4 regions of the Roseibium sp. LAB1 genome follow, and region 1 is predicted to be linked to each of the others. Evidence: predicted binding sites of a transcription regulator. Region 1 holds the regulator's gene; each other region holds the start of a gene.

Region 1 (6,010 bases):
GGTGGTCTGGTGCTGACGCTGATGACACTGCCGACGATCATCATCTCCACGCGCGCCTCGCTGAAGGCGGTTCCGCCGAGCATCCGCGATGCGGCCCTCGGGATCGGCGCCTCCAAGATGCAGTCGATTTTCCACCACGTGCTGCCGCTGGCCATGCCGGGCATTCTGACCGGAACGATCATCGGTCTGGCGCAGGCCCTCGGGGAAACAGCTCCGCTGCTGCTGATCGGGATGGTCGGCTTCATCGCCTCGAACTTCCCCGATGGCGTGGCTGCCGGTTTCTTTTCTCCGAACTCGGCCATGCCGGCCCAGATCTACGAATGGGCGAAACGCGCCGATCCGGCATTCTATGAGCGCGCATGGGGCGGGATCATCGTGCTGCTGGTCTTCCTCATGACCATGAACATTATCGCGATCATCCTGCGCCGCAGGTTTGAGCGCCGCTGGTAAGGATTGCTCCGATGAACGAGATGCCGAATTTTGAACAGGCGAAAACCATGACCGAAAGCAAAATTTCCGCGAACAAGGTGCAGGTCTATTATGGCGATACCCACGCCATCAAGGACGTGGACATTGAAATCCAGCCGCGCTCCGTAACGGCCTTCATCGGCCCGTCCGGATGTGGCAAGTCGACCTTCCTGCGCACGCTCAATCGCATGAACGACACCATCGACATCTGCCGTGTCGAAGGCTCGATCAAGATCGATGGCGAGAATATCTACGATCCCAAGGTCGATCCGGTGCAGCTGCGCGCAAAGGTCGGCATGGTGTTCCAGAAGCCGAACCCGTTTCCGAAGTCGATCTACGACAACATCGCCTACGGTCCGCGGATCCACGGCCTGTCCCGCAGCAAGGCCGAGCTGGATGAAATCGTAGCGTCCAGCCTGCAGAAGGCCGGCCTTTGGGAAGAAGTGAAAAACCGTCTGGACGAGCCGGGCACCGGCATGTCGGGCGGACAGCAGCAGCGTCTTTGCATCGCCCGTGCGATTGCCGTGAGCCCGGAAGTGATCCTGATGGACGAACCGTGCTCGGCGCTTGACCCCATCGCGACGGCGAAGGTGGAAGAGCTGATCGACGAACTGCGTGAAAACTTCACCATCGTGATCGTGACCCACTCGATGCAGCAGGCTGCCCGTGTGTCTCAGCGTACCGCGTTCTTCCACCTTGGTGTTCTGGTGGAGGAAGGTCTGACGGAGGACATCTTTACCAACCCGAAGGACAAGCGTACGCAGGACTACATTACGGGCCGCTTTGGCTAAGCATTTTTTAGGTTTCTGAAGGGGACACAGGATGTCTGAACATACAGTCACGGCTTACGATGACGAACTGACGGCCATGGCCGGCAAGGTCGCAGAAATGGGCGGTATTGCCGAGAAAGCTTTCGCCGATGCGGTCTCTGCGCTGGTGTCGCAGGATCTGGAGCTTGCCAAGGCGACGATCAAGGGCGACGTCCGTCTGGACAGTCTTTACAACGAACTTGAAGTGAAGCTGATCGAGCTGATCGTCCGCCGCCAGCCGATGGGGCAGGACCTGCGCGAAATCACCGCTGCCACGCGCATTGCCAACGACCTGGAACGTGTCGGCGATCTTGCCAAGAACGTGGCAAAGCGGGTGATCGCCATCGACAGCGACCTGCAGAACAAGAAGCTCGCGATCGGTGTCGAACACATGACCGAGCTGGCATTGTCCCAGCTCAAGCAGGTCCTGGATGCCTACGCCCGCAAGGATGCGGAAGCCGCGCGCAGGGTTCAGGAAGCCGATGCCGAGGTCGATGCGATCTATACGTCCATCTTCCGCGAACTCCTGACCTACATGATGGAAGATCCGCGCGTCATCACCCAGTGCGTCCACCTGCTGTTCTGCGCCAAGAACATCGAGCGCATCGGCGACCACGCGACCAACATCGCCGAGAACGTCTATTACATGGTCACTGGCGAACGTCTGCCGGAAGACCGGGCAAAGGTAGACGAAACAGGCGCGGTCTGACCGCTCACGTTCGACGGATTTGCAAAAAAGTCTAAACGGCCGGCGCTCGGGCGCCGGTTGCGGTAATTGGAGCGAGATGTATGCCGAAGGTGCTCATCGTTGAAGACGAAGAACCGCTCAGCCTTCTTTTGAGATACAATTTGGAAGCGGAAGGGTACTCGGTCGAGTCCTGTGTCCGGGGTGACGAGGCGGAAATCCGCCTGCGGGAAAGCCTGCCGGATCTGTTGTTGCTCGACTGGATGCTGCCGGGCCTGTCCGGAATTGAACTGTGTCGCCGTCTCAGGGCGCGCGAGGATACCGAACGCCTGCCGGTCATCATGCTGACGGCGCGCGGCGAGGAAGCGGAGCGTATCCGTGGCCTGTCGACCGGTGCCGATGATTATGTGGTCAAGCCTTTCTCGGTGCCCGAACTGATGGCCCGTGTGCGCGCCATCCTGCGGCGGGCGAGCCCGGAAGTGGTGTCCACCATGCTGCGATCCGGGGATATCGAACTGGATCGCGAAACCCACCGGGTTCGCCGCAGCGCCAAGGAAATCCACCTGGGGCCGACCGAATTCCGCCTTCTGGAGTTCCTGATGACGTCGCCCGGCCGTGTCTTTTCCCGCGAGCAACTGCTCGATGGGGTCTGGGGCCATGACGTCTATGTGGACGAACGCACTGTCGACGTGCACGTCGGCCGGTTGCGCAAGGCTTTGAACAAGGGCAAGGCGAAGGACCCGATCCGTACCGTTCGCGGCGCCGGTTATGCTTTCAACGACCAGTTCACTTCAGCAACCGCCTGAGCACCTAATGCGGAATAAGCAATAAGGAGCCCGCTTTCGAGCGGGCTTTTTGCGCTTCAGGATGTTTGCCTTTTGGCGAGCCGACGGTGCGTTAGAGAATTGACCAAGAGCCTTGTCATCTCAGGATGAGATCCGGCATTGATGCCGCTGGAAGGGCTGTGCAACCCTCCGTGTGAAAGCCTAAACAAAAAAACCCGCCAGAACGGCGGGCTTTTCATGAGCTGGGTTTGCCTGGAGGCTATCAGCCTGCCTGGGCCATCGTCTTGCGATCGCGTCGACGGTCGGCGACCGGCTGATAGGCAATCTTGCAGTGATGGACACAATAGGGGACGCCGGCGTCGGACTGGCGGCCGCAGAAATAGAAGTCGTCGGTTGCCGGATCGCCAATCGGCCATTTGCAGGTCCGCTCGGTCAGCGTCAGGATTGTGGCCCGTTGCGAGATCGGCACCAGTTCGGCAATCGGTTCCACGCGCGGCTTGGCTTCCACCACAGGCGCCGGCGAAATGTCGGCTTTCAGGGCCGTTGCGCCAATTGACTGAGGATGAGACGTGACAGGTTTCTTCGGCGCGGCACCCGTCGCAGGCGCGGCCGAGCGCGGCCGGCGAGGCTTCGCGCTTGACGAAGTGGACTTGGCACGGCCGGACAAACCAAGACGGTGCACCTTGCCGATCACGGCGTTACGGGTGACGCCACCCAGTTCGCCTGCAATCTGGCTCGCGCTCAAGCCGTCGCCCCAAAGCTTTTTGAGAAGCTCAACCCGTTCGTTTGTCCAACTCATCGCCGCACCCTTTAGTTCGACCGACCTGCGGCCATTAACCCCGTGTTAAGCATGCACATGCACGCCTAATGCTGGCAGATCTAGTGCCTCTTGTTGATTTGCCTCACGAGATCTCGTGTCTGATTGCTGAGAGGTTACAATAACGTTAATTTGTCAGGCAACCGCCGGACCCAAACCAGTTGGGGATGAAACGACTTTTCCCCAATTATGGCGAGGTCATTGAGAATTTTACGAAATCTGCCTTCCGTGACATCTGAAATGTGTTGTGCGGCATTTCCATTGACAGCGCATGGTACCGGCAGTGTATAAGAAAGCCGCTACGTGCCGCCTCATCGGGGCGGCACGTTGCGTTTTGGCCCTTCGGCATCTTTTCAAGGTGACGGCCCGGCGTCGAGGCGACGCTGGGACAGCAAGGGCGTTTAAGGGAGACAAACGAGGTTATGTCCGCGACTGCACTATTCGGAAATTACGCAAGATCGAACCTGTCTTTCGATCATGGGGAAGGTGTCTGGCTGGTAACGACTGACGGCCGACGATTCCTCGATTGCGGTTCCGGCATCGCGGTCAACGCACTCGGTCATGCCCATCCGCATCTGGTCAAGGCATTGCAGGATCAGGCCGCCAAGCTATGGCATACGTCCAACCTGCACCAGATCCCCGATGGCGAGCGGCTGGCGCAGCGCCTGTGCGCGGCTACCTTCGCCGACAAGGTGCTGTTCGTGAATTCCGGCGCCGAGGCGATGGAAGCCGCGATCAAATGCGCGCGCCGCTATCATTATGACAATGGCAATCCCGAACGGTTCCACATCGTTACCTTCGAAGGCGCCTTCCATGGCCGGACCATCGCGACCATCGCGGCTGGCGGCCAGGCAAAATATCTTGAGGGTTTCGGTCCGAAGGCTCCCGGTTTCGACCAGGTGCCGGCTGGTGATCTGGACGCGTTGAAAGACGCCGTCGGCCCTCATACGGCGGCCATCGCCATCGAACCCGTTCAGGGCGAGGGCGGTATTCGTGAGATCCCGGCCGACTTCCTGCGCGCGCTGCGCAAGATCTGCGACGACAACGGCATTCTGCTGATCTTCGACGAGATCCAGACCGGCGTCGGACGGACCGGCAAGCTGTTCGCTCACCAGTGGGCGGGCGTTGAGCCGGACCTGATGGCGATTGCCAAGGGGATCGGCGGCGGTTTCCCGATGGGCGCATGCCTTGCAACCGAGGAAACGGCGGCAGCCCTTTCTCCCGGAACGCATGGCACCACTTTTGGCGGCAATCCGCTGGCAATGGCGGTTGGCAATGCGGTGCTGGACGTGGTGCTGGAAGACGGTTTCCTGGAAAGCGTGCGGCAGAAGGGGCTGAGTTTCAAGCAGAAGCTGGCCGGGCTCGTGGACAGCCATCCGGACGTGCTGGCGGAAGTGCGCGGCAATGGCCTGATGCTCGGTCTGAAATGCGTGGTGCCGGTAGCCGATTACGTTCTTGCGGCCCGTGAAGCGGGTCTCTTGGCAGTGCCTGCCGGCGATAACGTGGTGCGCATCATGCCGCCACTGACCATGAGCGAAGATGAAATTTCCACTGCCGTCGAGCGCCTGGATCAGGCAGCTGTTGCGGTGGAAGCTAAATTGGCGGAAGGAGCGGCCTGATGACCGCAAACGGAACCTACCGGAACTTTCTGGATCTGACGGACTTCGAAGGCGACGAACTGCGCGCCATCCTGGACACCAGCCGGAAGATCAAGTCGAGCCGAAATGGTGTGCACCGGGGCCAGGGCCCGCTGGCTGGCAAGGTGCTGGCCATGATCTTCGAACAGCCGTCGACCCGCACGCGCATTTCCTTCGATGTCGGCATGCGCGAGCTTGGCGGCGAGACCCTGATGCTGACCGGTGCTGAAATGCAGCTCGGCCGCGGCGAAACCATTGCCGATACGGCACGGGTTCTGTCCCGTTTCGTCGACGCGATCATGATCCGTATTCTCGATCACAACGAACTGCGCGAACTTGCGGAAAATGCCACGGTGCCGGTGATCAACGGTCTGACCAAAGTCTCGCATCCTTGCCAGATCATGGCTGACCTGTTGACCTTCGAAGAGCATCGCGGCTCGATCAAGGGCAAGAGCGTCGCCTGGACAGGCGACAGCAACAACGTGCTTGCCTCCTGGATCCATGCCGCACCACGCCTCGACTTCGAACTGCGCATCGCGACGCCGAGTGAACTGGCGCCGCCGATGGACCTGATCGAGACCGCTCGCGCCAAGGGTGGTTCCATTCAGGTCACGACGGACCCATATGAGGCGGTCAAGGGGACCGACTGTGTCGTTACCGACTGTTGGGTGTCCATGGGCGATGACGACGCGGAATCGCGTCACAATCTCCTCAGTGCCTATCAGGTGAACAAGCGCCTGATGGCTGAGGCAAACCAGGACGCCCTGTTCATGCATTGCCTGCCGGCCCACCGGGGTGAGGAAGTCACT
Region 2 (6,010 bases), on a different contig from region 1:
GAGCTGGCGGCGTTTTCGCATGGACAGGATTTCCTGTTCGAGTGCGGCAACAGCCATTATGTGAGACCTCTACTTGATGCTCGGTTCATCTCGATGCTCAGTTCATCCGGAACGGATTGGCATTGCTGGATGAACCCGGTCGAAACATGTCTTTCCTGCGCAGGCAGGGATCCGGTGGTCACCGGGACCTGGCCAGTTCGACTGGTAGCCCGGTAAGCACTGGATTCCGGCCTTTCGCGTTACGTCAGGTGGAATGACACGTCCGGTCGCCGGAGTTCAGAAAAACGCGGACCGGAGACCGGCCCGCGCTGTTTTTCGAACGTCCGATTATTCGCTCTTTGCCTTGCGGGCAGCGACGATGGATTCGTAAGCTTCATGGGTGATCGGCTCAAAGCCGCGGGCTTCACCGGCCATGACACCGTAGGCGCATTCCTGGTCTTCCTTGACGAGGTTCGCCATCAGTTCGGTCATCTTCGCCTTGATGTCGTCCGGCAGTTTCTTGGACAGAACAACCGGGCCTTCCGGGATCACCGGCGAACGCCAGATTTCCTTGATCTCGGTCATGTCGACCAGACCGGCGTCGGTTGCCTTGCGCAGGGCACCGGAGTTGTAGCCGTCTTCCCATTCGCCAAGGCCGTCAGCCCAGGTCACGCCACCTGCGATGTCGCCGTTGAACACGGCAACGATTGTCTGCTCGTGACCGCCAGTGAAGACGACGTCGGAGAAATACTCGCCCGGCTTCATGGAGTAGCCGAGTTTCGGGATTTCGATGGACGGGATCAGGTAGCCGGAGGTGGAGTTCGGATCACCAAAGCCGAAGGTCTTGCCCTTCATGTCTTCAAGGGAGTTGATCTCGCTGTCGACGCGGGCAAAGCCGATGGAATAGTAGCCATAGCTGCCGTCGTTGTTGACCTTGACCAGAACCGGTTCAACGGCTTCCGGGTCGGTCAGGAAGACTTTCGCGTAGCCGGAAGCACCGAGCCAGGCCATGTCCAGGTTGCCACCGAGCAAGCCTTCGATAACGCCGTTGTAGTCTGCCGGAGCAAACAGTTTGGTCGGAACGCCGAGCAGTTCCTCGGTCTTTTCGCGCAGGCATTCGTTGGCACGCAGACGGTCGGAAGCGTTTTCGCCGCCGAGCAGGCCGATACGGAATTCCGTGATTTCCGCTGCACCGGCAACAGAAGCGTTCAGGGCAATCATGCTGACGGCAGCAAGCGCAGCAACTTTAGAAACGAGTTTCATTTGGGACACTCCCCGAGAGTTCTCAATTGTTGATGACGTTAAGCGGGTGCACAGCCGGATCAGACCGCTGCTGCCGCCGGGGTCATCGCACCGGCGGATTCTCTGGAACCGGACTTGCCGGCATCGATGGCGGTGGATGTCGCAGCCTCGTTGAAGCTTTCGTCCGCGCCGTAGATCTCGCGGGCGACAGATGTGGTCAGCGCTTCCGGTGCCCCGTCGAAGACGAGGAAACCGTCGCGCATGCCAATCACCCGGTCGCAATAGGTCCGGGCGGTGTCGAGCGTGTGCAGGTTGCAGATGACGATCTTGTTGTCGCGCTCGTGAATTTCGCGCAGCGCATCCATGACGATCTTGGCATTCATCGGATCGAGCGAGGCAATCGGCTCGTCCGCCAGGATCATGTGCGGGTCCTGCATCAGCGCGCGGGCGATGGCTACGCGCTGCTGCTGACCGCCGGACAGTTCCTCGGCACGCTTGGTTGCTTCCTGGGCGATGCCCAGCCTGTCGAGCGCACCAAGTGCGGAATTGACGTCGTCCGGGCTGAAGATGTTGAAGAGGCTCTTCAAGGTGCCGTGGCCATTGAGCCGGCCAAGCATCACGTTGGTAACCACATCCAGACGCGGAACCAGATTGAATTGCTGGAATACCATGGCGCAATCGCGCTGCCAGCGGCGCATCATGCCGCCCTTCAGGCCGAGAATGTCCCGGCTTTCGAACAGGATCTGGCCGGAGCTTGCGGGCGTCAGCCGGTTGATCATGCGCAGCAGGGTGGACTTGCCTGCGCCGGATCGGCCGATGATCCCGACCATTTGCGGTTTTTCGATATTAAAGCTTACTTTGTTGACCGCGGTCCGAGACCCGAAGGTCTTGGTGACTTCCTGAAATTGAATCACGCGTCAGCCCTGTCCGTTGTGTTCTTCGTGCTGCGCGACAAGAGCCACCGGACCGTTACAGAAAAATGACAGTCATTTGTCGGGAGGGCCAAAATTTTATGACATATCAATGACATCGAGGCCTGGACCGAGGACAGGACGACCATGGCCGGCAGGAATTCCGCAGCGCTCTCAGCGCTTTCCGTCACCCGTCGGCAAAGCTGCTGCCTGACAAATATTCCTTCGGAAATCGGCGCTCGGAAAAAGGTCGGCCCCCACCGATTGGCGTTTTCCCCGAAGTTGACGCATGCAAAAAAAGCCAAGTCAGTCATGCCAGTGTCATCAAAGCGTCACGACCGGCACGGGCAAGACGGCTACAAGCCGGTTCCACACCCCATTTTCTTCAACGCATGGAGACCCTATGTCCGCCCCGACCCAGAAGCCTTCCCTGACCGAAGCCCCGAACATACATCCTGAGGCAAAGGTACTGAACTGTGACCTCGGTATCTGGACCGAGGTTGGCGCTCGCACGGAAATGCGTGAAAGCAGCATGGGGGACTATTCCTATATCGTGCAGGAAGGCGATGTCGTGTGGTCGACCATCGGCAAGTTCTGTTCGATAGCCCGGCGCGTGCGCATCAACCCGGGCAACCACGCGACCTGGCGGGCCTCCCAGCACCACTTCACCTACCGTGCCGCTGCCTATGACCTCGGCGAGGACGACGCCGACTTCTTCCAGTGGCGCAAGGACGACTGGGTCACCATCGGTCATGACGTGTGGATCGGCCACAATGTCACGGTGCTTGCCGGCGTGACCATCGGCACCGGGGCCATTGTTGCGGCCGGGGCCGTCGTTTCAAAGGATGTCTCGCCTTACACCGTCGTAGGCGGCGTGGCCGCCCGGGAAATCAAACGACGCTTCACCGAACAGCAAGAACAGGCCCTGATCGATATTTCCTGGTGGGACTGGAGCCACGACCAGCTGAAGCAGCGCCTTCCCGATTTTCGCAAGTTGTCGATCGACGCGTTTATCGAGAAATACCGCTGATCCCGGCGAGTGCACGGCGGTTCGGCGCCGTGCTGCTGTTTCCTGCTGCACAAGGAGGCAAGGACGCGTTACACTTGGCACATGCAAACAGAAACCGCCGTTCTTGAAAGCAGTCTGGGCCCGTCGCTGCGGCGCTGGCGCGTGTTGAACCGGGTCAAGCAGGAGGCCCTGGCTATTGAACTCGGTGTCTCGCAGACGCGGATTTCACGCTGGGAAAGCGGCAAGACACAGCCGGATGACAGTGACAGGACGAAGATCACCCGCTTGCTGAGGGCGCGCCCGCAGAGCGCTGCCGACAAGGCCCTGCTCGATCTGGTGTCGCAGTCCTCTGTTCCCGTTCATCTGGTTTGCGACCTGACACACAGACTGTTGGCCATGTCCGGCCCTCGCGCAAAAGAGTGGCATGCCCCCGTAAGCGAGTTTCTCAACCGGCCCCTGTGGCGTTTTGCGTCCGAAGGCATCCGGGCAACAGAGAACAGGCTGACAGACTACGGCTGGTTCGAACCAGACGCCCCGGACATTGTCTACCGAACGGAACATGTAGACTTTCCGGAAATGACCATCCCGGAGAGCACCATCCGGATTTCGCGCCTGCCTCTGTCCGACGGGCGGTTCGCCCGCCTGGTCCGCGAAGAACAGGCTGCCGCATAATTTATGCAGCCGCTCGCACGGCATTGCTGTCAGCCCTAGTCTGGCGGCCATGACACAGAAAACCCCTCCCCTCGACCTTCCCGCGATCGATCCGGCCCGCCTGACCGGGCTGCTGGATTTCCTGCAGGCTGCCGAGCAGCTGAAGGACACGCTTCGATCGGGAACGACAACCGGTGGCAGACCGGAAAGCACGGCCGAACACAGCTGGCGGCTGGCCCTGATGGTTGTGCTTTTCCAGACCGAGCTCGCACATGTTGATGTTCTGAAACTCCTGAAGCTGACACTGGTGCATGATCTGGGCGAAGCCATTTCCGGAGATATCCCCGCGCCGCTCCAGAAACCCGGGGACGACCGGCAGGAGCGGGAAAGGCGGGACTTCCTGACCTTGTGCACGCCGCTGCCGACGGATGTGGCTGAAGAACTGCTTTCCCTTTGGGATGAATATGCAGCCGCCCAGACAACAGAATCCCAGATAGCCAAGGCGTACGACAAACTGGAAACCATGCTTCAGCACGTCCTGATGCCGAGACAGGACGTCCCATTTTATGAATTCAACCTCGGCTACGGCCGCGAGCGCACCGACTGCTGCGCCCTGACGCGCCAAATCCGCGAGAGGGTCGACGGATTGACCCGTTCCAAGATGGCAGACGCTGGGCGGGAAATCGCCTGATCCCACCGAGATCGCCGTTCGAGAAAACCACGCTCCTTGGCAAACAGTCTCCGGACGCGGTCAGACAGTTTCTTATTTGTGGTGATTGGGTTTACCATTCCGGGTGTGCCGTTCAGACACTGCCGGAGGAACCAGCATGTATACGATCCTGCCCCGCAGCCAGGGCGCCGTTCTCGGGGTCGAGATTTCCGGAAAGGTCGATATCGATCAGGAAAAAGGCCTGATCGCCAAGGCCGAAGAGATGATTGAGGACCAGGGCAAGATCAGCGTTCTGGTCGTTCTTGGCGATCATGTCGGCGTATCGTTCGAAGCCGCCAAGGCGGACATCAGGTGGGTGCTGGCCAACATGCAGCATCTCAGCAAGATCGCCATCGTGACGGACAGCAAATTGCTTGCCGCCCTTGTTGCTATCGATGCCACGTTCGCCAAGATGGTCGGCATTCAGGAAAAACACTTCGACCGGGACGAAATCGACATCGCCTGGCACTGGATCGAAAGCCCTGCCTGAAGCCGCCCGGGAGGAGCCCTTCCCGGCAATGATAGCGGCGGTCAGCTCATATGAGGCCGGGCATACAAATTGGGCTTGGCAAATCACTTTCGGTGTTCAGGCGTCAGCAAGCTGTTCGTCGCTCAGGAAAGCAACCTGGTTCACCTTGCCGTCCCTGACTTCGATCATCTGTCCCTGGGGGACTTCCATCCAGCAACCGCGGGCTTCGTCCAGCGGTTCGGACACGACCATGACACCGTCGTCATAGAGACGGTAATAGAGTGTCGGGGCAAGATTGTCCGAGGCATAGCGGGCCGCATAGAGCGTCTCTCCATCCGACCAGCCAGCGGCAAAACGCATGTGAGGCGTGGTTCCGGCATATTTGGACAGGGCTTCTGCTTCGAACACGGCTCTTGCCATGGCCGCGCGCGGGTGCAGATTGAGCCCATAGGCGAGCGCGACCAGGAACAGGCTTTCGCTGTCGGTGCCGCCAATGCGATCGCGATAGAGATCATCCGGGATCATGTTGTCGAGGCGTCGGCGCACCTTGTCGTAGCCGCCAACCTGCCCGTTGTGCATGAAGGTCCAGCGCTGGAACGTGAACGGATGGCAGTTGTCCCGTGTGGTTGCCGTTCCGGTGGAAGCGCGCACATGCGCCAGGAAATGGCGTGAACGGATGTGCTTGGAGATCTGCAACAGGTTCGGATCCGACCAGGCCGGACGAACGTCCTTGTAAACGCAGGGCGTTTCCCGGTCGCCGTACCAGGCAACGCCGAACCCGTCGGCGTTGACGGAGGTCTTGCAGGAAAGTGCGTTGCGGCTCTGGTCGATCAGCGAATGCGCCGGATCGCAGATGACTTCTTCCAGATATTTCGGAGCTCCGCTCCAGGCAGCCCAGCGGCACATGTCGACTTGGTGTCCTTCAAGCAGCGTCTTGCATGGCCTTGAACCGGGCCGTGGTTTCGTCGCACGCGTAGTAGTCCGCGGCCGGATAAGGATGCAGCGCCAGATCTTCGACGGCGGCAATGATCCTTTCCGCC
Region 3 (6,010 bases), on a different contig from region 1:
AGGCCTGCCTGTTCCAGCTGGCGCATCATGCGCACCTGGTAGCCGAAGTCTTCCATGCCGCGCAGTTCGGTCATGGAGATGGCCAGGGTCTGCAGGTAGTTGTTCCGCAACACGAGTTCGGCGACCTCGTCGGTCATTTCGGCCAGAAGTTCGTTGCGCTGCTCGATGGTCAGCTTGCCGGATTTTACCGCGGCACCGAGGGCGATCTTGATGTTGACCTCCATGTCCGAGGAGTTCACCCCGGCGGAATTGTCGATCGCATCGGAGTTGCTGCGCCCACCCTTCTTGTTGAACTCGATACGGGCAAGCTGGGTGAGGCCGAGGTTGGCGCCTTCGCCGATCACCTTGGCGCCGACTTCCGACGCTGTGATGCGGATCGGGTCGTTGGCGCGGTCGCCCACGTCCGCGTCGGTCTCGGACCTGGCGCGGATATAAGTGCCGATACCGCCGAACCACAGCAGGTCGACTTCCATCTTCAAGATGGCGGTCATGACTTCCTGCGGGGTTGCGCTGCCCTTGTTCAGGTTGAGCAGGGACTGCATTTCCGGTGATAGCGGAATGGACTTCAGCTGGCGCGAGAAGATGCCGCCACCCTTGGAAATCAGGTCGGTGTTGTAGTCCTTCCAGGACGAGCGGCCGAGGTCGAACATCCGCTTGCGCTCTTCCCAGGTCTTTGCCGGGTCCGGATCCGGATCGATGAAGATGTCGCGGTGATCGAAGGCCGCGATCAGTCTGGTTGCCTTCGACAGCAACATGCCGTTGCCGAAGACGTCGCCGGACATGTCGCCGACACCGGCCGCCGTGAAGGGCTGGGTCTGGATGTCCCGGTTCATCTCGCGGAAGTGCCGCTTGACCGCCTCCCAGGCGCCGCGTGCGGTGATGCCCATCTTCTTGTGGTCGTAGCCGGCCGACCCGCCGGACGCGAAGGCATCGCCCAGCCAGAAGTGCCTTCCTTCCGAAATGCCGTTGGCCGTATCGGAGAAGGTCGCCGTGCCCTTGTCGGCTGCCACCACCAGATAGGGGTCGTCACCGTCGTAGCGCTGCACGCGCTCCGGCGGCAGAAGTTTGTCCTCGTCCAGGTTGTCGGTCACATCCAGAAGGGCGTTGATGAAGATCTTGTAGCTTTCGGTGCCTTCCTTGAACCAGGCATCGCGATCGCTCATCGGCGGCAGGTTCTTGGGTACGAAACCGCCCTTGGCACCGACCGGGACGATCACCGCGTTCTTCACCTGCTGTGCCTTCACCAGGCCGAGCACTTCGGTGCGGAAGTCCTGCGGGCGGTCGGACCAGCGCAGGCCGCCACGGGCAACCATGCCGAAACGCAGGTGCACACCTTCCACCCGGGGGCTGTAGACGAAGATTTCCCGGAACGGACGCGGTTGAGGCAGGTCGTCGATCTGGCGGCTGTCGATCTTGAAGGCGAAGGTCGGCTTGGGCTGACCCTTCTTGTCGAGCTGGTAGAAATTGGTGCGCAGGATGGATTCGATCGTGTTCTGGAACCGGCGCAGGATGCGGTCGTCATCAAGGCTGGCGACCTCTTCCAGATCGGCCGTCAATTCGCCTTCCAGCCGTTCGGTGCCGAGATCCCGGTCCTTTTCGGTGACATCCGGGTTGAAGCGCAGGTGAAACAGTTCCACCAGCTTGGCCGCGACCTTCGGATAGTTGTTGAGCGTGGACCACATGTAGTCTTCGGAAAAGCGGATGCCGGCTTGGCGCAGATACCGCGACAGGGCGCGGATCACCGCCACGTCGCGCCAGGCGAGATCCGCCGTCAGCACCAGGCGGTTATAACCGTCGTCTTCCGCAAGCGAGGTCCAGACCGCCATGAACATGCTTTCCAGCCGTGACTGCAGCTGGTTGGCGAAGACGATGTCCTCGCCGCTGCGCGATTCCAGCGTCATCTCATGGAGATAGGACAGGGGCGCATCTGCGGGCGTAATGCGGTAGGTCCGCTCGTTGATGACCCGGAAGCCCATGTTTTCCAGCAGCGGCACGCGTGCGGACAGCGGGATCGGCGAACCGCGGTGATAGACCTTAAGCGACAGGCGGTTGTCCCTTGTGCCTGCCTGCCGGTGGAAGGTTATCGTGGTGTCGCTCTTGCCGGTCAAGGTTTCCAGCTGGACGATGTCGAACAGCGCGGACTGGGCGTTGTAGACTTCCTTGTAGCCACCATGAAACGACAGGGCGTAGCGGTCGGCCAGCTTGCGGGCCTGGGCGGGCGCGAATTCATCCTTGAGCGCATCACGCACGCTGTCGGACCAGGTGCGCACCATGTCGGCAACGGCGGCTTCCAGCTCTTCCTGCTGTGGCTTCGGCGTTTCGCCGCGATCGCGTCCTATGATGTAGTGGACGCGCGCAAGCGGTCCTTCGGGATAGGTGACATACCAGGCCGAGACGCGGCCTTCATAGACCGACGCCAGATAGGTGCCCACATTCAGGCGCACTTCGGTCGAGTAACGGTCACGCGGGACGAAGACCAGGATGGAGACATAACGGTCGAATTTGTCCGGGCGTGACAGCACGCGGATGCGCGGACGCTCGTCCAGCTGAAGGATTGCGATGGAAAAGTCGAACAGGCGCTCGCGCTCGATCTGGAACAGCTCATCCCGCGGGAAGGCTTCCAGGACGTTCCGCAGGGCTCGGCCGGAGTGGCTCTCCGACCCGTAACCGGCCCGGGCCAGAACACTCGCAACCTTGCGGCGCAGGAACGGAATGGTGCTGGTCGGCTCGGTGTAGGCGGTCGAGGCGAAAAGGCCGACAATGCGCAGTTCACCGTTCATGTTGCCGTCGTCGTCATAGAGCTTGGCGCCGACGTAATCCATGTGCACCCGCCGGTGCACGGTGCTTTTCACGTTGGCCTTGGCAATGATCAGCGGTTCGGGCTTCTTGAGAAACTCGCGGATCTCCGGCGTGATCTGCACGAACTCCGTACCGCGGCGGAGCACACGTACGTCCGGATCGGACAAGAGACCGAGGCCTGTGCCTTCATGAGGCGACAACTCGCCTTCCTCGACACCGCCTTCGAACATGTATTCGCGCATGCCGAGGAAAATGAAGTTGTCGTTCTCCATCCACTCCAGGAAGTGGATAGCTTCCCACAGTTCGTCGCTGCTGCCGGGAATTTGCGTGGTCTTGTAGGTATCGATGGCTTCCGCAAGACGTTCCTGCATCGGCTTGAAGTCGGACACCACGGCACGAACATCGGTCAGAACCGTGTCGAGCCGCGCCTTGAGAGTGGCGCGTGCCTCGGGCGAATCGAGCCGGGTCACATGGATATGGATCAGGCTTTCCTGCCGGTCGGTCCGCTTCGGTGGCTTCTTGCGGGCGGTGGCCGATGTCAGCTTGCCGTTGTCGTCCCGTTCCACGATGAAGATCGGGTGCAGGACCAGATGCACCTCGATCTTGCTTTCCTGCAGCTCGTCCATGACGGAATCGACAAGGAACGGCATGTTGTCATTGACGATCTCGATAATCGAGACGCCCTTGACCTTGCTGCCCTGGGCCTTGAACGCCGGGTCGGCGATGCTGACGCGGTGTGTGCCGAGTTCATGGTTCTGGAAATCCTGCCAGGCATCACGGGCAAAGCCTATCAGCTCTTCCGCGGTGTAAGCTACGAGGTCTTCCGCTGCGCCCCGGTCATAAAAGGCGCGGGAAAACTCGGCGAGAGCCGGATCTTCCTGATTCAAGGTTGCTTGGACCGCGTCGATGAGTTTCAGTTTCTCGACGTCGTGTTTGTCCGGCATTTTCCATCCCCTTAGGCGATCTTATGGTTTGGCTCTGTCGCTGGCTCGTTCTAAGACTTAAGTTCATATTTCAGCGACATAAACGGTTTCATGACGGGAGGACCAAATTGTCAAGTAAAGTCACGGCCTTGCAAATCGATTCAAATGTAACATTGAGTGAAAAGACACAGGCTTATTTCGAACTATGCCATGAGAAGCTGGGGCTCGTACCCAACGTGCTCAAGGCATATGCCTTCGATGAAACGAAGCTGCGCGCCTTCACCGACATGTACAACGACCTCATGCTGGGCGAGTGTGCGCTCTCCAAGCTTGAGAGGGAGATGATTGCCGTTGCGGTATCCGCGGTCAACCGCTGTTTTTATTGCCTGACGGCCCATGGAGCCGCGGTGCGCGAGCTTTCAGGAGACCCGGTGCTGGGTGAACTGATGGTGATGAACTACCGGGTCGCGGATCTTTCGCCCCGGCAGCGGGCGATGCTGGACTTCGCCGTCAAGCTGACGGAAAAGCCGGCAGAAATCGTGGAAAGTGACCGGCAGGCCCTGCGGGATGTCGGTTTCACGGATCGCGACATCTGGGATATCGCCTCGGTGACGGGCTTTTTCAACATGTCCAACCGGGTGGCGGCGGCGTCCGACATGCGGCCGAATGATGAGTATCACTCAAGAGCCCGTTGAGATCACGGAGTGGCGCGCGGCGGTGACAAGCCGCGCGATTGGGTGTATGACGCTTGCGATTTTGCACCGATCGGCCTGACGGCGTTCGTGCCTTGCGGTTCGAAAGTCAGGGCGATCTTGAGAGGGAGAGGAGCGGGCGATGGTTGCGCGCGTGTTTATCGATGGTGAAGCCGGTACGACGGGTCTGCAGATCCGCGAGCGCCTTGCCATGCGCCGCGACCTTGAGCTGATCTCCATTCCGGATGAAAGCCGGAAGGATCCGGCGGCGCGGGCCGACTTCCTGAACAAGGCCGATATCGCCATCCTGTGTCTGCCGGATGCGGCGGCCAAGGAAAGCGTGGCCCTGATCGAGAACGACACCACCCGCGTGATCGATGCGTCCAGCGCTCACCGCGTTGCCGAGGACTGGGCCTATGGCTTTGCCGAAATGGACCTGGACCAGGCCGACATCATCGCCGCGGCCATGCGTGTCGCCAATCCGGGCTGCTGGCCGCAGGGCCTGATCGCCGCGGTCCGTCCGCTGATTGCCGCGGAGCTGCTGCCTTCGGACTTCAACCTGACTTATTTCGGCATTTCCGGGTATTCCGGTGGTGGCAAGGGCATGATTGCCGATTATGAAGCCGCTGGCGCCAGCGCCAATTCCTTTGCGCCCTATGCACTCGGCTTCAATCACAAGCACCTGCCGGAAATGACCGAATACGGCCTGCTTGACGCCGCGCCGCTGTTCACCCCGACGGTCGGCGACTTCTACAAGGGCATGCTGACTGTGGTGCCTCTCAACCTGGCGGGACTGGCAACCGTTCCGACCGGCGAGCAACTGCATGCGGCAATTGCCGATCATTTCGCGTCCGCGCCTGGCGGTTTCGTCGAGGTTGCGCCGCTGGAGGCGCTCGAAAAATCCGACAGCCTCAACCCCCAGGCGCTCAACGACACCAACAAGCTGCATCTGCATGTCTTTGCGAATGACGCCAGGGCGCAGGCCGCGATTGTTGCGGTCTACGACAACCTGGGCAAGGGCGCGTCCGGCGCGGCCGTCCAGAACCTTAATCTGATGCTCGGTGTCGACCAGACCACCAGCCTTGCTGCGTGAGCGGGCATCCGTTTTCAGGCCTTTCAGGAGAGAAGAAGAATGGAAAAATTTGAGACCCTGACCGGTGTCGCGGCACCGTTGCCGATCGTGAACATCGACACGGACATGATCATTCCGAAGCAGTTCCTGAAGACGATCAAGCGCACCGGTCTCGGCACCGCGCTGTTCCATGAAATGCGCACCAACGACGACGGTTCGGAGAACGAGAGCTTCGTTCTCAACAAGGCCGCCTATCGCAATGCCAAAATTCTGATCGCCGGCGACAATTTCGGCTGCGGCTCCTCTCGCGAGCACGCACCGTGGGCCCTTCTGGATTTCGGCATCCGCTGCGTGATCTCCACGTCGTTCGCCGACATCTTCTACAACAACTGCTTTAAGAACGGCATTCTGCCGATCCAGGTTTCCGAAGACGAGCTGGACACGCTGATGCATGCGGCAGAGCGCGGCGCCAATTTCACGCTGACCATCGATCTGGAAAACCAGGAGATCAAGGGTCTGGAAAG
Region 4 (6,010 bases), on a different contig from region 1:
CTGGTTGGCGACATAGCTGGTGGCGGTGGTTGGCTGGTGAACACCCGGCAGGATGATGAACTTGGCAACTTCGCCAAGGCCTGCCTCGTAATTCGCGGTCAGGTCGCCCCGGTCCGCAAAATCGATGAGGCCTTTTTCCAGTGCCGTATAGACTTCCGCCGTCGGCAGCGGAGTCACGGAGACACCCTGGTCTGCCATTACCGCGGACGCGAGGCCGACGAAACGGCCCTTCTTGCCGGCCATGTCGGCAATGCTTTCCATCTTCACGGTCGAGTGGATCGGCTCTTCGCCATAGACGGTGGGTGCGATGTAGAAGAGGCCGGCCTTTGCGTAGGCTTCGCGGGCGAGATCCAGGCCGCCCTTCTCGTAAAACCAGGCTTCATACTGGTCGGACTCGGGGAAACCGAAGGGGATGGTCGACGTGAAGGCGAAAGCCGGGATCTTGCCGGCTTCGTAGCCGTCAAAGGTCTTCATCAGCTGGAAGGCACCGGCGCGAACGGCATCGAATGCCTGGTTGGCGGGCACAAGCTGGCCGGCGGAAAACAGCGTGATCTTGAAATTGCCGTCGGTCAGTTCGCTGACGCGCTCGACGAATTTCTTCTCGAATTCGAAAGGAGTGGTGCCGGCGTCCCAAAGAGCCTGCATGCGCCACTCGACGGCATCCTGCGCCTTGGCTGAAATCGGTGCCGCGAGGGCGGTGCCGCCAACGGCTGCACCTGCAAGCAGGCTGCGTCTACTAACTTTGGTCATTTTTCCCTCCCAAGGAAATTGCCATTTGCTGGCGTAATGGGGCAAACTGTCATAAAAATGATTGGGACAATCAAGGGACAGTTGTTGGATTTATAGGCTGTACTGTCCCAGTCGAAATTGAGGGACAATGAGGGTGACAGGTAGCGGGCGGAAACTGTCTCGCGTCGACCAGATCGTGGAAAAGGTCGCGTTGATGCTGGAGGCGGGGGCATATAAGACCTTCGAACGCTTGCCTTCCATTCGTCAGGCTGCGCGTGAGAACGGCGTCTCGAAAAACACGATGGCGGAGGCTTACGACCGGCTGGTCGCCCGGGGGCTTCTGGAGGCCCGAGCCGGCTCCGGCTACTACATGTCACAGGTCGGGCCTGCTTCCAAGACCCCGCCGGCCCCTCATGTCACGGCGGCTGTTGACGGCATGTCGCTGCTGCGCGAGCAACTGGAACAGCACTACGAGGTCCGTCCGGGAGACGGGCGCCCGCCGCCCTCCTGGATGGAAGGTGCGGAACTGCGCCGCCATTTCGCCAATGCAAAGACGCCGTTTCCCGATGCAATCGAATTTGGCTACGGCAGTTCGTGGGGATATGGCCCGTTGCGGGACCGGCTGAGGATGCAGCTGCTTGAGCGGTCCATCCCGGCCGATCCACAGGGCCTCCTGCTGACACACGGCGTCAATCACGGACTGGATCTGATCGTCCGTCATCTGACCGAGCCCGGTGATACGGTTTTTGTCGATGAACCGGGTTACTATCCGCTCTTCTCCAAGCTGACCTTCGCCAAGGTGCAGATTGTCGGTATCCGCCGTGACCGGGACGGACCGGACCTGGAAGATCTGACCGCCAAACTTGCCCTTCACCGGCCGAAAATGTTTGTCACCCAGTCCCACGGCCATAATCCGACCGGAGGCTCGCTGTCTCCGTCGCGGTCGTTCGGGTTGATGCAGCTTGCCGAGCGCTGGGGGTTTCTCCTGGTTGAAAACGATGCGCTTGCCGACATTCTTCCGGCCACGCTTCCACGGTTGGCGGCCCTGGACCAGTTGGAGCGGGTTCTTTATCTCGGCACGTTTTCCAAGACCCTGTCCGCCAGTCTCCGGTGTGGCTATGTGGCGGGAAATCCGGACATCATCCGGCAGCTTGCCGATATCAAGATGCTCACGCTGGTCAATTCTTCAGATCATGTCGAACGGTTCGTGTTCAACCTGATCCAGGCCGGGCATTATCTGAGGCATCTGCGACGCCTGAAGAGCCGGGTGGAGGATGCCTACAAAGCGTCCTTCGGGACACTGGAGGCGATCGGGCTTTCCGTGCGCGAATGCTCCATTCCCGGTTTCTATCTCTGGGTGGAGTTTCCCGAGGAGGTCGACGAAAGGGAGCTGTGTGCTGCGGCCAGCAAGCAGAGCATCTTCATTGCGCCGGGCTCGGTCTTCTATCCGAACAGGGAGGCTCGGCAACGACCGGCGATGCGGGTCAATGTCGCCCACGGAACCGATGCAAGGTTCCTGTCGTTCCTGCGCGATTTCATGAAGTAGCTTGCAAGCAGAAAGACAGGCCACCTCACAAATGAAAAGGGCCGGCATAATGCCGGCCCTTCAGTTGCCCTGATGTTTGACTCACTAAATCTGGTTGGCCAGTAAAAACCCCGGGGGGCTGGGGGGCTAATGCATTCCGCGGCTTCTACGGGCCATACCCATCAGGGTATGATCTTAATATGGGTGGGTAAAATGGCTGGCCAAGGGCTGGAATGCGGCAAAATCAAGGAAATTTTTGCATTCTTTCTTGGCAAAGTGCCGTAACGTTCGATTTTGCACTTCTTTCCAGCAAACTTATTGGCAAAATTACCCTCGGTCCGGGCCTCAGTCCGTCATTCTGACGTTGCGGGCTTGCCAGAATGGTCCAAGACGACGCATCATGACTTTAAGGTGACAGCAATTGCCCTGGCGAATCTCTTGGCGATTGCCTGTCTGCTGCGAAACCGCGAGCGGAATGGAGGCGGAATGAGCGAAGCCGACGACAGCGCGTTTCAGCGAGGCGCGGGTGCAGGTCCGCCGCCGCAACATCACCCGGCTCCCACTCCCAAACCCATTGTTGCTTTCAACAGGCGTGAACTCGATGTCATCCTGCGGCTCTACGGGCGCATGGTTGCCGATGGCGAGTGGCGGGATTATGCCATCGACCTGCTGAAGGACCGGGCGATTTTCTCCGTGTTCCGCAGATCTTCCGAAATGCCTCTTTACCGGATCGAGAAGGATCCTAAGCTGGCTCGTCGCCAGGGCGCCTATGCGGTGGTTGCGGCCGGGGGCATGATCCTGAAGCGGGGTCACGACCTGGCGCAGGTGCTGAGGGTTCTGGAGAAGAAGAAACACCTGCGGGTGGTCGACGCCTGAAACGCAGCCCGAGAAGCCTCACGACGTGCTCTCTGAAGACCGGGCCGGCCTGCCCTGCGCTCTCCTGAGAGCGGGCCTCTCTGTGAAAATTCCTGGTGGCCGGGTGCTAGCACGCTGACGATCTTCAGGTGGTCGCCCCTTGCCCAGCTCAACCCTGTCCAGCACAGACAGAGCGGTGCCCGGAACAGGGAGCCAACTGTTTCCAATCCATTGCCTTGAGAAGACGCGCCCCGGCCTCCAGTTCGGGAGTGTTGGGTCCGCTGCCGTCCGGGCAGGCATCCGGCGCTGACGGATGGCAACAAAAAAGCCCGGCAGAGCCGGGCTTTTCCGTTTGTTCAAGAGACTGCGCTTAGTCGCGGTTGCCGAACAGCTGCAGCAGCATGATGAACAGGTTGATGAAGTCGAGGTACAGACGCAGAGCGCCCATCACGGACTTCTTCGTTGCGACTTCACCGCTGTCGCCTTCGTAGTACATTTCCTTGATCTGCTGGGTGTCGTAGGCGGTCAGGCCGGCGAACACCAGGACGCCGATCACGGAGATGGCGAACTGCAGGGCGGAAGATGCCATGAAGATGTTGACCAGCGACGCGATCACGATACCGATCAGGCCGATGAACAGGAACGAGCCCCAGCCGGACAGATCCTTCTTCGTGGTGTAGCCGAACAGGCTCAGCGCGCCGAAGGTGCCGGCGGTGATGAAGAAGACCTGAGCGATCGAACCCGGAGTGTAGACCAGGAAGATCGAGGACAGGGAAATACCCATTACGGATGCATAGACCAGGAAAAGGGTCCGCGCTGCGCCGGCACTCATGGACTGAATGCGGAAAGACAGCCAGAACACCATCCCGAGCGGTGCGAGCATGACTACCCATTTCAGCGGGCTGCCGTAGATGGCAACACCCAGCTGGGTGAGCATGCGGCCATTGCCGAGGCTGGCGACGGCAGAGTTCGGGTCGGTGGTCGTTGCAAGCATGACCGTTGCCAGCGCAAGAAAGCCGGTCAGCGCAAGGCCGATGGTCATGTAGTTGTAGACGCCCAGCATGTAGGCACGCAGGCCCTGATCGATGCCGGCCTCGGCGCGTGCGCCGGCGACGGTATACGCGCCTTGAGATTGACGGTCATAGGTCGACATGGTCGTATGAATCCCCTTCTAGATAGACGTGCGCATGCAATCGCGCATGCAACACAACTCCCTCAACATATGGGAAAACCCTATCCCGAGCACAAGTCGAATCCGATGAAAATTTCGTAATCTTTGCGCTCAGGACAGTTTATTTGAACCTATCCTTAAAAACGGACTGAGATTCCGCCGGATTATTTCATGGCTTTCAGACGGGATTTGATCTGCCGATCGCAGTCGCCGCCGGGGTTGCGAACGATTTCTTCCGATGCGAAGTCCAGAATTTCCTTTTCCGGATCCTGCATCTGCTCGACGGTCACAGGGGGCTTGAACCACTGCAGAACCGCATAGTCGCCGCCGGCGTCGGTGAGGAATGCGAGCGGCTTACCGTTTTCGGTGATGCCCATGCGGCCGACGCGAACTTCCGCGATCGCTACCTTGCGGGCTTCGCCATCGATGGTCAGCCGGTTTTTGGAGACATTCAGTTTTTTCAGTTTGGAGCCTTCAGTGCCGACCCAGTTGCCGAAGAAACGTTTGCCCTTTTTCTCAACGGAAAGGCAGGAATTCTCGAAATTCGGAATGGAAAGACGCACGGCGGACACTTCGACCGGATCCTTGCCCTTGGGTGCCAGCGTGTACTTCATTGCATTGTCGCCGGTGCGGTACACCCGGATGCCGACCGGCGTATAACCGGAATCATTCATGGAACGGGTGAAGAAGTCGAACTGGTTGGCGTCGTTGGTGCCGGCCCGGCGATAGAGCCAGCGCTTCGGCAGGCCGTTTTCAAACACGAGCCAGTCACTGACGACGAGGCCGCGCGGACCTTCCGGCGTGTTCAGCTGCCAGACGCCGGTGTGAAACGGGCTTTCTGCCGATGCGGCAGGGGCGAATGCCATGACGGCAACCGCGGACAGGGCTGCGGCCCCGGCAATGGTCTTCAAACGAATATTCGGGAGAAACTTGAACATGGAATGGCCCCTTTTTAACAAACTGCCTGGACCCGAACCGGATAGCCAAGATCAATTCGGTATGCAAGTTGTGTGGAGCTGAAGTTCGTCGCGATTTGGTTGTATATCGTGATTTTTTCCGGAACGAAGTGTGCCAAGTCCTGTGGACGCCCGATCACAATAGATCGGACGTCGGCAATTATTCGTTGGAACTAGTGTCCGGACGTCAGCGAAACCGGCGGAAATAGCCAGCCAGGCCAGGGCTGCAGCCGGAGCCGGTTGAACGTTCCTTGGTCCGGTCCGCGTTGAAGGGCTCGAGTCTCGTTTCCCGCGGTTCCATGACCGCAGCAAGCGCTACAGGTTCCGCAAGACAGGCGCAGGTTTTTCGCCCAGCACCCGCCAGGTGCCGACGAGACCGAAGCCGACGGTCAGCACCAGCGCGATCAGGGCAGCCCCTGCAGCCGTCACCGGCATCATCACGAACGATCCGTCCATGATCCGCGTTATCACGTACCAGGCGGCGACCCCGCCTGCCAGCAGGGCGAAAACCGCCGTTGCAAGGCCCAGGATGGCGTATTCAAGTGCATAGGCGAAGATCAGACGTGCCCGTGTCGCCCCAATCGTCTTCAGGATGACGGCATCGTAGATCCGGCTGCGATGTCCGGCTGCAAGCGCGCCTGCCAGAACAAGCACGCTGGCGATCAGCGTGATCGAACTTGCACCGCGGATGGCCCAGGCAAGCTGTGCCACCAGATCATTGACCTGCGAGATCGCGTCTTTCACCCGGATGGCAGTCACTGTCGGGAAGGCGTT

What was found. The regulator PhoB, encoded in region 1, activates phosphate uptake and scavenging genes when phosphate is short. The targets are predictions, from matches to a motif close to TGTCATNNANCTGTCAT.
Region 2: a site for PhoB is predicted at 2,452-2,468, ahead of ACYQ54_RS26335 (DapH/DapD/GlmU-related protein). Genes of this name have one in related genera too.
Region 3: a site for PhoB is predicted at 3,823-3,839, ahead of ACYQ54_RS19280 (NAD-glutamate dehydrogenase). Genes of this name have one in related genera too.
Region 4: a site for PhoB is predicted at 2,655-2,671, ahead of ACYQ54_RS19935 (DUF2794 domain-containing protein). Genes of this name have one in related genera too.

The regions. Positions count from the first base shown of each region.
Region 1 is NZ_BAAGIB010000002.1:813,822-819,831, reverse strand. Features, by position in the region: gene pstA (phosphate ABC transporter permease PstA) at 1-450, shown strand, start outside; gene pstB (phosphate ABC transporter ATP-binding protein PstB) at 462-1,259, shown strand; gene phoU (phosphate signaling complex protein PhoU) at 1,291-1,986, shown strand; gene phoB (phosphate regulon transcriptional regulator PhoB) at 2,067-2,768, shown strand; gene ACYQ54_RS13675 (GcrA family cell cycle regulator) at 3,010-3,546, opposite strand; gene ACYQ54_RS13670 (acetylornithine transaminase) at 3,987-5,183, shown strand; gene argF (ornithine carbamoyltransferase) at 5,183-6,010, shown strand, end outside.
Region 2 is NZ_BAAGIB010000007.1:14,628-20,637, forward strand. Features, by position in the region: gene phnE (phosphonate ABC transporter, permease protein PhnE) at 1-57, opposite strand, end outside; gene phnD (phosphonate ABC transporter substrate-binding protein) at 328-1,242, opposite strand; gene phnC (phosphonate ABC transporter ATP-binding protein) at 1,302-2,135, opposite strand; gene ACYQ54_RS26335 (DapH/DapD/GlmU-related protein) at 2,536-3,162, shown strand; gene ACYQ54_RS26340 (helix-turn-helix domain-containing protein) at 3,244-3,813, shown strand; gene ACYQ54_RS26345 (HD domain-containing protein) at 3,863-4,483, shown strand; gene ACYQ54_RS26350 (SpoIIAA family protein) at 4,620-4,991, shown strand; gene ACYQ54_RS26355 (class II glutamine amidotransferase) at 5,088-5,876, opposite strand; gene ACYQ54_RS26360 (aminotransferase class V-fold PLP-dependent enzyme) at 5,893-6,010, opposite strand, start outside.
Region 3 is NZ_BAAGIB010000003.1:289,041-295,050, forward strand. Features, by position in the region: gene ACYQ54_RS19280 (NAD-glutamate dehydrogenase) at 1-3,743, opposite strand, end outside; gene ACYQ54_RS19285 (peroxidase-related enzyme) at 3,851-4,417, shown strand; gene argC (N-acetyl-gamma-glutamyl-phosphate reductase) at 4,557-5,507, shown strand; gene leuD (3-isopropylmalate dehydratase small subunit) at 5,547-6,010, shown strand, end outside.
Region 4 is NZ_BAAGIB010000003.1:413,885-419,894, forward strand. Features, by position in the region: gene dctP (TRAP transporter substrate-binding protein DctP) at 1-750, opposite strand, end outside; gene ACYQ54_RS19930 (aminotransferase-like domain-containing protein) at 878-2,275, shown strand; gene ACYQ54_RS19935 (DUF2794 domain-containing protein) at 2,741-3,130, shown strand; gene ACYQ54_RS19940 (Bax inhibitor-1/YccA family protein) at 3,480-4,262, opposite strand; gene ACYQ54_RS19945 (hypothetical protein) at 4,445-5,218, opposite strand; gene ACYQ54_RS19950 (ABC transporter permease) at 5,552-6,010, opposite strand, start outside.